Regions from separate parts of the Exiguobacterium sp. FD-YE-25-4 genome, predicted to be linked through region 3. Evidence: predicted binding sites of a transcription regulator. Region 3 holds the regulator's gene; each other region holds the start of a gene.
The links. Region 3 encodes Rex, which represses fermentation and respiration genes when NADH is low (regulators of the CRP and FNR family bind a similar motif). Its sites were predicted from a motif close to TTGTGAAATATTTCACAA; they were not measured.

Region 1 (3,053 bases), 270 kb from region 3:
GAGAACGTGTATGAGATTCCGTCTTGCGCATGCTCGAACGGAAGTTTCGCAACTGATGAGAGCGATGCGGCAGCACCTTTCGTATCGCGGCCATGCATCGGGTTCGCACCTGGGGCGAACGGTTCGCCGGCACGGCGTCCGTCCGGTGTGTTCCCTGTTTTCTTGCCGTAGACGACGTTTGATGTGATCGTCAAGACTGATTGCGTATGGAGCGCGTCGCGGTATGTTTTATGCTTACGCACTTTTTCCATGAACGACTCAACGAGTTCGACGGCGATTGAATCGACACGGTCATCGTTGTTTCCGAATTTAGGGAAGTCGCCTTCTGTCTCGAAGTCGACAGCAATGCCTTGCTCGTTTCGGACCGGTTTCACGGTCGCATGTTTGATGGCTGACAGACTATCTGCTGTGACCGAGAGACCGGCGATTCCGCATGCCATCGTCCGTAGGATTTCTGGGTCATGAAGTGCCATCTCGATCCGTTCGTATGCATATTTATCATGCATGAAGTGGATGACGTTGAGCGTGTTGACGTAGAGCTCGGCGAGCCAATCGAGCGTCCGATCGAAGTCGGCATACACTTTGTCGTACGTGAGCACGTCTTCGGTGTTCATCTCCCAAACCGGTGCGATTTGGTCGCCGCTCTTCTCATCGCGGCCTCCGTTCATGCTGTAAAGGAGTGCTTTTGCCATGTTGGCGCGGGCACCGAAGAACTGCATCTGTTTCCCGATTTTCATCGGTGACACACAGCAGGCGATGCCATAGTCGTCGCCAAACTCTGGAAGCATGAGGTCGTCGTTCTCATATTGGATCGCAGACGTCTCAATCGACATCTTCGCGCAATATTGTTTAAATCCTTCTGGCAATTTCGTCGACCAAAGCACCGTCAAGTTCGGTTCTGGTGCTGGCCCGAGGTTTGAGAGTGAATGCAAGAAGCGGAATGAGCTCTTCGTCACGTTCGAGCGACCATCCTCACTCATCCCACCGATTGACTCGGTCACCCACGTTGGGTCACCCGAGAACAATTCGTTGTAGTCAGGCGTGCGCAAGAATTTGACGATCCGGAGCTTCATGATGAAGTGGTCGACGATTTCTTGAACGTCTGACTCGGTCAAACGACCTGCTTCGATATCACGTTCTGCGTAAACATCGAGGAATGTCGAGACACGTCCAAGTGACATCGCGGCGCCGTTCTGTTCTTTGACGGCTGCGAGATATGCAAGGTATACCCATTGGTACGCCTCTTGTGTATTTTCTGCCGGACGGCCGAGGTCAAACCCGTACGCCGCACCGAGTTGTTTCAACTCTTGGAGGGCCCGGAGCTGCTCAGACATTTCTTCCCGTGTCCGAATATCTGACTCTGATAAGAAACCGCCACGGTTCGCCAAGTCTTTTTTACGTTCTGCAATCAAGAAATCTAACCCATACAAGGCAACACGACGGTAGTCGCCGATGATCCGTCCTCGGCCGTAAGCGTCAGGAAGACCTGTGATGATCCCTGACTTCCGCGCCGCCCGCATCTCAGGTGTATACGCATCGAAGACACCTTGGTTATGCGTTTTGCGAATTTCCGAATAAATCTTTGTGATTTCAGGGTTCGGCTCGAAACCGTATGACTCAAGGGCAGCGTCGACCATTCGGATACCGCCGTTTGGATGGATCGAACGTTTGAACGGCTCGTCCGTTTGAACACCGACCACTTTCTCGAGCTCTTTGTTTAAGTATCCCGGTCCGTGCGAGACGATTGTCGATGGGTTGTTTTGATCGACCGCCCAAACACCACCGCGTTCCCGCTCTTCTTTCGTCAATTCCATCACTTGTGCCCAAAGACGGTTCGTCGCATCGGTCGGTCCGACGAGGAAACGATCGTCCCCTGTGTATTCGTGTCGGTTCAAACGGATAAACTCACCGACGTTCACTTCGTTCGTCCACTGCCCAGGTACAAATCCTGACCAGGCTGATTTAATTTCGGTTGCCATTGTGGGTCACTCCTCATAGTTGAGATAACTGCGTGCTTTCTATAAGTTGAGTGTACGTGAAAACGTGAACATTTTGTTTTACATTCTTGTGAAAGTTGTAACAATCTCATGAACGTTGGCATAAAGCCGTTTTTGTAAGCGCTTTAAATACTGTTATAATGCAAAAAGCCTTCCTTCTGAAACAGATAAGTCTTGTTACGGCAGGATTCAACTCATTTCTGTATCATTTCAGATGGGATGTGACGATTTATACAGTTTTCGTAGTGATGTACCTCACACCTCGGGGATAGAACTTGAATTTTTGCCTTATATCGGACACAATGAAGGCAGAACATTGTAGAAGAGGAAGGGGTTCTTCCCATGACGTACGAATTATTGACAACCGCTCACGATTTAAAGACCGGTGACCGCATCTCTCTTAAAGTAGAGGAAAACGGTGAACAACGTGACGGATTCATCACAGAATTTGAAGACGCAGGTTTTTGGATTCGCTTTGACGACGACATCGAAAACGAGGATTTCATCGACTACCGCGATAACTTGCTCGTTGCTCTCATCTCGCGCCCGATTGACGTGGCAGCGACGTATCCAGAGCTCGCTTCATACGAACGGTTGACGAAAGAATTGCAGTACCGTGTGTATCAAGGCTTCACCGTCGAAGGCGTCGAGGCGTCGGCTGACCAAATCGATGTGCACATCAAACTCATCGAGGACGGACAGACGTTCACACAGACACTCCGTTCTTCATTCGACCAAGATACTGAACATGTTCGCTATATCTAAGACAGGGAGCGCTTATGCTTCCTTTGTTTTTGCCCCACGATAAGGAGAATTGATATGAACTTTACAAAACCATTTATTAACGAAGCCTGGGATCGCCTTGGCTTTACTGAACCAATGCCGGTCCAAGCCGAAGCCTTCCCGCTTCTTCTTGACGGAAAAGACGTCACGATCGAAGCGCCGACAGGTACCGGGAAGACGCTTGCTTACTTATTACCCGCCATCGAAAAAATCGACGCGTCGAACGACCGCATCCAAGTCGTCATCGTCGCGCCGACGCGTGAACTCGTCATG
Region 2 (3,053 bases), 260 kb from region 3:
CCGATGACTTTCGGCACGACCGTATACCAGACGATATAGGCCGGCATGAGCCAGAAATAGACGAGGGGGTGACCGAAGTACCAGAACAACGTCCGTGACAACTCAATCCCGACCGTATCTTTCCATCCGAGCGAGAGCGGTAGCAGCTGGAACAGAATCGTTCCGGCCACACCGAGCGTCGCGATGACCCACAATAGCATCGTCATGACACTCATATACGCCGGAAGCGGCGGGTGAATACCTGGGTTCTCCCGTTTGTAGTCCGCATACATCCGGAACATGGCGAACGCAGACAACCATGTGCCGACGACGAACAAGACGAGGCCGATATAGAAAATCGGGTCGGCCATGAGCGGCGCGTAAAACGTATACAACACGGTCGCTTTATTGGCGAGCACCATGATCGTGACGAGCACGGCACCGGCGATGATCATCCAAAATCCGAGCCACGCGACCCGGGTCGGGAACGACTCAAAACGTCCGAACGACTTAGCGAGGAGCGCGTAAAGAAGACCGATGATGAACATTGTCGTGAAGACGAGACCGAGCATGATGCCGTGTGCGGTCAAGAGTTGATAATAACCAAATACTTCCGGGATGACACCGGTCCGGATGAGCGTCTGCATGAGTCCTGCCAAACCGCCGATCAGGACAGCGAGGACCGAGATGACGACATGGGCATAGGCGAGGCGTGCTTCTTTAACACCGATACTTGGTACCGGTACGCCGCGTTCCATTTCCCACTGTTTTAATTTTGAGGCTACGTCATTCATTTAGTCCACCACCTTAATTTTTGTCGACATCATGTGATGTCCGGTCCCACAGTATTCGTTACATAGAATCAAGAATTCGCCTGCTTCTTCGAACGTATACGTGAGCGAGTTGATGTGGCCTGGCACGACCATCATATTGACCGGTGTCCCCGTCAATTGGAACCCGTGGACGACGTCCGGTGACGTGACGAGAAACGTGACTTTCGCCCCTTTTGGGATTTCCACATTGCCCGGTGTGAATGTGAACGCTTGGGCGACCATGACGAGCTCATACTCGTTGTCACCGATTTTATGAAGCCCTGGTTTGTCGAACGGTGCAGTTTGATGCACTTTTGCCGGGTCGATCAAATCGGCGTCCGAAGCCGGCTGATTCCCTGCCGCAAACGCAGAGATACCGAGCACTGTCAAAAAGACGCCTAATAGAATAATGCCGAATACTAACCAATACTTCTCAAGTTTATGAATATGCATCGTGCTTCCCTCCTCTTGCTCGTTATCGTGTCACAAATAAGTAAAAGACCGACGACCACATGGCAATGATGACGCCAGCGACAATCATGACCGATGTGAACGTGCCTTTTAAGTTCGGTTCTTGTCCATCGTTTTTCTCCACGTGAAGGACCCCTTTCCCTTTGATTTCCACTTTCATTGTATGAAAAGGGGCACTGATTAATATGTGACATTTGTCACTTCAAAAGTGACAATCACATCAAATTTGCGTAGTTTCCACACATAAAGTTCACATTTGGAAAAAAGGCATACAAAAAGGCGATTGCTCCGACATCAGTCGGTCCAATCACCTGTTCATGTTCTCATGTTGTGACGCCGCACGTTTTTCAACGCTTATGAACGGCAAGTCAAAGCCGACAAATACCGGCGGGACAGCCTTCGCAGTAACATAGCTCTTTTAGGAAATCGATGTCATGCAACACCATCGATGTCGGAGTCGTCGTTAACACGCCTTCTTTCCGCCACTGGTTCATCATTCGATTGACCGTTTCGCGAGGTGCACCGATCAATTGTCCGAGTTCGCCGTCAGACGGATGTCTCGGAACTGTGACCCCCTCTGTCTCCTCTACGCCGTGCATTGCCGCCATGCGAAGCAACGTCGAGGCGAGCGCCCCTGGCTTCCCATACAGCAACAAGTCACGCAACTTCATCTCGGACTGTTTACGCATCATCGAAGTCCAACGCAACACCTCCGTAGCCAGCTGCGCGTCTTGACGCACGAGCTCGTCCATCTCTTGTTTTGAAATCCAGCCGATGACACTGTCCTCGGTCGTCTCGATACTGTAGGAGCTCGGGAATACATCGTCGATGTCGAACTCTCCAAAGAAGTCGTCAGCGCCGTATATGAACATGATGAGCGAACTCCCTTTTTTCGTCAGTTTCGTGAATTTGACGGTACCGCTCTTCAAATAAAAGAACTTACTGCATTTTTCTCCTTCCCAACAAACGATACTCGCTTTTGAATATTCTTGAAACGTCATCATCTCGAATAAGAGCTGTTTCGTCTCTTCTGAGAAGACGAAGCTGTTCGGTTGGGTCGTCCCACATTTCATAGTCATGTTGTCTGCTCCCTCCACTGGTCTCATGCCTAATCTGGCCTCGTGCGTGATATATGGTTTTATTATACAGGAGGGCAATGGGCATTTTCATAAAAGTATGTGACATTTCAAACAATCTTCTTATTTTTTCGTTCACAAAAAAAGACTGCAGGCTCTCTGCAGTCTAATCCAATCATCGGTAGACGAGTCGAATCAACTTCTCGGCTCCTTTGAAGTTCGGATAACGAACCGGTAAATCAAATTTCGTCGTATTGCGTAAAATCGATTTGGCATGGCTGAACGTCTCAAAGCTGTAGCGACCATGATACGAGCCCATTCCGCTCTCACCGACGCCACCGAACGGCAGGTTCGGGTTCGTCAAATGCATAAGGACATCATTGACACAACCTCCGCCAAACGTGAGATGCTTCATCACCTTCTGCTCCACCTCTTTCGTCTCAGTGAACAAATAGAGCGCGAGCGGGTGTGGGCGCGCTGCGACGAAATCAATCACTTCGTCGAGTTGACGATACGTGAGTACCGGTAGAATCGGCCCAAAAATCTCATCCTTCATAACGTTTGCGTCTTCTTCGATGTCCGTCAATACAGTCGGAGCGATCTTCAATTGATCTCGGTCGGTCTGACCTCCGAAAAATACGTCGCCTTCCGTCAAATATCCGATCAAGCGGTCGAAATGTGTCTCATTGACGATTCGTGTGAACCGCTTCGTCCC
Region 3 (3,053 bases):
TGGGCCCGCTTCGTCGTCGTCGCCCGGGCGATGTTACGCTGGATGAAGTCCTGCATCTTGGCGATTTCTTCTTGCTGGGACTCGAACTGCTTCTTCTCTTGCTCATAGATCGCGGCCTTCTGTTCAAGGTACTTCGTGTAGTTGCCGACGAAGCGACGGCTCCGGTGGCGAGACAGCTCATAGACGACCGAGACGACCCGGTCGAGGAAATAACGGTCGTGGGAGACGATGAGGACGGCGCCTTTATAACCGCTCAAATACTTCTCGAGCCAGCCGAGCGTCTCGATGTCCAAATGGTTCGTCGGCTCATCCAAGATGAGCAGGTCTGGACTTTGAAGGAGCATCTTCGCGAGGGCGAGGCGGGTCCGTTGTCCGCCGGAGAGCGTATCGATGCGGCGCTCGAAGTCGTCCGGATAGAAACGCATCCCGTGAAGGACGGAGCGTATCGTCGCCTCGTATTGATAGCCGCCGCGGTCTTTGAACGTATGCTGTTCTTCATCATAAGACGACAGCAGGCGCTCATAGGCGGCCGGGTCGTTCAAGATGCGCTCAGATCCCATGTCTTGTTCCATGCGACGGAGCGTTTTTTCCTGTTCAATTAAATCGGTGAAGACGGTGAGCATCTCGTTCCAAATCGTCTCGTTCGATTCAAGTCCTGAATCTTGGGCGAGATAGCCGATTGTCACATCTTTTGGCTTCATGATGTCGCCTGAGTCATAGTTATATTCCCCGGCGATGACTTTGAGCAGTGTCGACTTGCCGGCGCCATTCCGGCCGACGAGGGCGACGCGTTCGCCTTCTTGGATTTCGAGTTTGACGTTCTCTAAAATCGGCTCGACGCCGAATGATTTCGATAAGTTATTGACTTGCAGTAGGATCAAGTGAAAAAACCCCTTTCTCTCTATTTAGTATACTGTATTTTTTAGTCTTTTCAGGTATATTCGTTGAGTGGTTATGTGAATTCGTTTACAATCAAGGTGTATGAAATTAGATTCGTTTGAAACGCGTCGTAAAAAGGAGGCTCTTTCCGTTGAGTCAAAACGAACCAAAGATTCCGCAAGCGACAGCCAAACGGTTGCCACTATACTATCGGTTTATCCAAAGCCTGCATTCATCAGGAAAACAGCGTGTCTCTTCTGCTGAACTGAGTGAGGCGGTCAAGGTCGATTCGGCCACGATCCGTCGCGATTTCTCGTACTTCGGTGCGCTCGGTAAAAAGGGATATGGCTATAACGTACAGTATCTGTTAGACTTTTTCCGTAAGACACTGAATCAGGACGAGATTACGAACGTCGCCTTGGTCGGGGTTGGTCATCTCGGGACAGCTTTCGTCAACTATAACTTCCTTAAAAACAATAACACACATATCGTCGTCGGGTTCGACGCAGACGAGACAAAAGTCGGCACGACGATGTCCGGTGTCCCGATTCATCACGTCGATGAGATGGAACAGATTATGAAGCAAAACAAGATTGACGTCGCGATTTTGACGGTGCCGTCTGCCTATGCACAGCCTGTCGCGGATGACTTGGTCCGCTTCGGCATCAAAGGCATCTTGAACTTTACACCGGCCAGGCTTACTGTGCCGGATACGGTCCGCGTCCATCATATCGACTTGTCGATCGAACTCCAGTCGCTCATTTACTTTATGCAACACTATCCATCTGCTGAGGGGGTCCATCAATAATGGAATTACTATTATCGTCACTCGTCGTCGGTATTCCAGGCGGAGCAAGTCTGTTTGTCATCGCGATTATCGCGCTCATCATCTTCGGGCCGAAGAAATTGCCTGAGTTCGGCCGTGCCGCCGGACAGACGCTCCGTGAGTTCAAAAACGCCACGAGTGGCATGATGAACGAGCATGACGAGAAAGACAAGAAAGAAATTGAGAAGAAAGAGCAGTAAGCGATGAGCCATCAACCTGATCAAGAACGGGCACTGTCCGACCACTTGACAGAGCTGCGGAGACGACTGATGCTGTCGGCATTTGTCGTCTTTGCCTTCTTTTTGATTGCTTTGCCGAGTGTCAAATATGTGCTCGCCTATCTCCAGGCCGACCTCGTCGAACGAGGCCTTGAATTGAACGCCTTTGGGGTCGCGGACCCGCTCATGATTTACTTGAACTTGGCGCTCGTCATCGGGCTCGTCGCGGCTGGTCCGTTTCTACTGTATCAACTGTGGGCGTTTGTCGCACCTGGTCTGCATCCGAACGAACGGAAAGCGACGCTCGCTTATATTCCGATCATCTTTATCTTGTTCCTCGTCGGTTTGGCGTTTGCCTACTATTGGTTGTTCCCGCTCGTCCTCGATATCTCGACGGACCTCGGGCAAGACCTTGGTCTGACGCAAATCATCGGGGCGTCGAACTACTTCACGTTCTTGCTGCAACTGACCATCCCATTCGGACTGTTATTCCAGTTACCGGTCGTGACGATGTTCTTGACGCGCATCGGTGTCGTGACGCCGTACTTCCTGTCATCGATTCGGAAGTACGCCTACTTCGCCTTGTTCGTTGTCGCGGCCTTCATCACGCCGCCGGATTTGACGTCGCACCTCATGGTGTCGCTGCCGCTCTTCTTCTTGTATGAGATCAGTTTATCGATTTCCCGCATCACGTACCGGGGCGTGCTCCGTCGTGAGAAAGAGGCGATGGTGAAAGAACAAGTCGATTTGATGAAACAAATGAATGAGAAGTAAACACCATGTCATGCGACGTGGTGTTTTTTTGATTTTAGGGCTATTCAATTTTGAAAAAACAACTTAAAATTAGGAGGGTTAAATCAAAAAATGGATTATTTTTGAAAGTTATACATTCATAAACAGAAATGAGGAGACTGATGAAGAAGTGGTTATGGAGCATGCTCGTGGTGCTCGTCATGATGGTAGCACCGGGAGTTGAAGTCCGAGCAGAGGACTATGCCAAACCGGAAATCATTCCGGCTGGAGAAGTCGTAGGAAACGGCGAATATGTGTGGCGTTCGGGAGATCCGGAGACGCTAGTTCACATTGAGACCGGTGAAGAATATACGTTACCGATTCGCGTGTCTGCTGCT
Region 4 (3,053 bases), 1.0 Mb from region 3:
GGACGGCATGGAACGCTTCTGGTTCCGCATAAACGATAATCGTCTCATCTTCTTCGATGACATCGCGAACGTCAAGATCGTGCTCCATCATGAGTTCGAGTACGTCGTCAGCAGACATGCCGCTGACACCGATGACGGCCGTCGCGTCGAACATGTAAGCGACCGACCCGCTGACACCCATGTTGCCGCCGTTTTTGCCGAAAGCGGCGCGGACTTCAGACGCCGTCCGGTTGACGTTGTTCGTGAGCGTGTCGACGATGAGCATCGAGCCGTTCGGTCCGAACCCTTCATAGCGGAGTTCATCGAAGTTCTCTTCGTCGCCGCCCTTCGCTTTGTCGATGGCGCGGTCGATGATGGCGCGTGGGACGTTGTACGTCTTCGCCCGTTCAACGACGAATTTGAGCGCTTGGTTTGATTCTGGATCTGGTTCCCCTTGGCGGGCGGCTACGTAGATTTCACGGCCGAACTTCGCATAAATGCGACTCGTATTGGCGTCTTTTGACGCCTTTTTCTCTTTAATGTTGTTCCATTTACGACCCATTACATGTCATCTCTCTTTCCATTGTTCGATTGATTCATCCTCGATTATATAAGAAGACGTGGATGTTGACGAGTAAAAATCATCCCTCACTCTTATCCATTTTCTCGACAATCTCCGTCAACGTCTTCAGGCTGTCGATCAATCGATCCGTCTCTTCCTCGTCTAAAAAAGCGAGGCGGTCCTCGAACAAGCGTCGAAACGAGTCGCGGCGCTCGCGAAGAACGAGCTCACCTTTGTCGGTCAACTGGTTCCAGATGACACGGCGATCACGCTCGTCCGGCACGCGGGTGATGTAGCCCTCATCGACGAGCTTCGTGATGAGCGGCGTCACGTTCGGCGGGGCGATCGATAGCGTCTCGCTGATGTGTCCGTTCGTCACGGCGCCTTCATCCTCAATCAACATGAGGAGATGAAAGTGGGAAAAGTTCAAGTTTGGGATTTGCGGGAGGTCGGAACGGCGTAACAACTTCCTGCGGATTAATGGGATCAGTTTTACGAACTGATCGGCTGCGTCTTGTCTCGGCATAGTCATGTCACTTCCTAATTAGGTTCTTTCTTCATTATACACGACCGAGGGCGGGGTGGACGACCAATCCTTGTTGCGTGACAAATTGCACAGCACATCAGACAAACGGGCGTCACAATATATGTAAGCGTTTACATTTGTAAGACTTCATCTTTTCATGAAAACGCATACGATTTTACTGAGCGTCCTATCAAAAAGCAAGACCTATCCTCATTCTTCAAAAAAATATTGTGAAAGAGTTCACATTGTTGTCACGCACAAATTGTCGGAAACGTTGTATTCTATGAATGTGAAGGAAAGCACAAACTCTTAATCAAACCACTGATCGCCCCGTGCTCTCCATCAAGTCAGCAGTATAAGCTCTCATTCATGAGGAGGAACCCAACATGGCAGTTAAAGAGAAAGCAGTAGTGGAAACATCAGCAGAACAGATGGTCGACACGCTCGTCACACGAGCACATACAGCGCTCGACACGTTAATGACGTTTGATCAAGAGAAAATTGATGCGATCGTTCAAGCGATGGCGCTAGCCGGTCTCGAACAACACGTCGCACTCGCGAAACATGCATATGAAGAAACTGGTCGCGGTGTGTTTGAAGATAAGATGATCAAAAACATCTTTGCGACAGAATATATTTATAACTCACTCCGTGGTGAGAAGACGGTCGGCGTCATCGAAGACGATGAGCAAAACGGCATCACGTACATCGCGGAACCAGTCGGTGTCGTCGCCGGGGTAACACCGGTCACGAACCCGACATCAACGACGATGTTCAAAGCAATCATCGCCATCAAAACACGTAACCCGATCATCTTCGGCTTCCACCCGTCGGCACAACAGTGTTCAAGTGAAGCGGCACGCATCCTTCGTGACGCAGCCATCGAAGCCGGAGCACCGGAACATTTGATCCAATGGGTTGAAAAACCGTCACTCGACGCGACGAAAGCACTTATGAACCACCCAGGAGTCGCCATGGTCCTCGCAACAGGCGGTGCGGCGATGGTCAAATCAGCCTATTCGACTGGTAAACCGGCCCTCGGTGTCGGTCCTGGTAACGTTCCAGCCTACATCGACAAGACAGCAAAAGTAAAACGTGCCATCTCGGACGTCATCTTGTCGAAAACGTTCGATAACGGGATGATCTGTGCATCTGAACAAGCGATCATCGTCGACCAAGAAGTTTACGAAGAAGTGAAAGCCGAAATGACGGCGCTCGGTTGCTACTTCTGCTCACCAGAAGAGAAAGCAAAACTCGAGACACTCGTCATTAAAACAGACTCTTGTGCGGTCAACCCTGAAATCGTCGGGAAGCCTGCAGCCTGGATCGCCGAGAAAGCTGGACTTAGTGTTCCGGCCGACACGAAAATCTTGATTGCCGAACTCGAGACGGTCGGCGCGACAGAATTGCTCTCACACGAGAAACTTAGCCCAGTACTCGGAGCCTACAAAGTTCAATCGCGTGAAGAAGGTTTCGCCATCGCTGAGAAGATGCTCGAAATCGGTGGTCTCGGTCATACGGCAGCCATCCACTCGACAGACGACGACGCCATCCTCGCATTCGGACTCCGGATGAAAGCTTGCCGCATCATCGTCAACTCGCCAACGGCACACGGCGGGATCGGTGACCTCTATAACGAAATGACACCATCACTCACACTCGGTTGTGGGTCGTACGGTAAAAACTCCGTCTCTGAGAACGTGACGGCGAAACATCTACTCAACGTGAAAAAGGTGGCGAGACGTCGCGTGAATATGCAATGGTTTAAAGTCCCTGAAAAGATTTACTTTGAGAAAAACTCGGTCCAATACCTTCAATCGCTCACATCGAAAAAACGGGCGATGATCGTTACAGATGAAATGATGGTCAAACTCGGATTTGCCGATAAAGTCGTCAAAAACTTGCCGGCTGGTGTCGAGTATCGCATCTTCGACCAAGTCGAGCCAGACCCATCGGTCGAAACGGTCATGCGTGGTGCCGAAGCGA

Region 1: pflB (formate C-acetyltransferase) is a predicted target of Rex. The motif match lies at 2,066-2,083, and genes of this name have one in related genera.
Region 2: AC13H5_RS03330 (cytochrome c oxidase subunit 2A) is a predicted target of Rex. The motif match lies at 1,448-1,465, and genes of this name have one in related genera.
Region 4: adhE (bifunctional acetaldehyde-CoA/alcohol dehydrogenase) is a predicted target of Rex. The motif match lies at 1,296-1,313, and genes of this name have one in related genera.

The regions. Positions count from the first base shown of each region.
Region 1 covers NZ_CM168041.1:656,065-659,117, reverse strand. Annotated here, with positions in the region: gene pflB (formate C-acetyltransferase) at 1-1,979, opposite strand, end outside; gene AC13H5_RS03380 (hypothetical protein) at 2,340-2,762, shown strand; gene AC13H5_RS03375 (DEAD/DEAH box helicase) at 2,817-3,053, shown strand, end outside.
Region 2 covers NZ_CM168041.1:646,750-649,802, reverse strand. Annotated here, with positions in the region: gene AC13H5_RS03340 (b(o/a)3-type cytochrome-c oxidase subunit 1) at 1-773, opposite strand, end outside; gene AC13H5_RS03335 (cytochrome c oxidase subunit II) at 774-1,244, opposite strand; gene AC13H5_RS03330 (cytochrome c oxidase subunit 2A) at 1,267-1,386, opposite strand; gene AC13H5_RS03325 (Crp/Fnr family transcriptional regulator) at 1,631-2,341, opposite strand; gene AC13H5_RS03320 (aldehyde dehydrogenase) at 2,514-3,053, opposite strand, start outside.
Region 3 covers NZ_CM168041.1:383,631-386,683, forward strand. Annotated here, with positions in the region: gene AC13H5_RS02030 (ABC-F family ATP-binding cassette domain-containing protein) at 1-881, opposite strand, end outside; gene AC13H5_RS02035 (redox-sensing transcriptional repressor Rex) at 1,031-1,687, shown strand; gene AC13H5_RS02040 (twin-arginine translocase TatA/TatE family subunit) at 1,687-1,905, shown strand; gene tatC (twin-arginine translocase subunit TatC) at 1,909-2,697, shown strand; gene AC13H5_RS02050 (hypothetical protein) at 2,838-3,053, shown strand, end outside.
Region 4 covers NZ_CM168041.1:1,416,732-1,419,784, forward strand. Annotated here, with positions in the region: gene AC13H5_RS07295 (YebC/PmpR family DNA-binding transcriptional regulator) at 1-541, opposite strand, end outside; gene AC13H5_RS07300 (MarR family winged helix-turn-helix transcriptional regulator) at 621-1,067, opposite strand; gene adhE (bifunctional acetaldehyde-CoA/alcohol dehydrogenase) at 1,454-3,053, shown strand, end outside.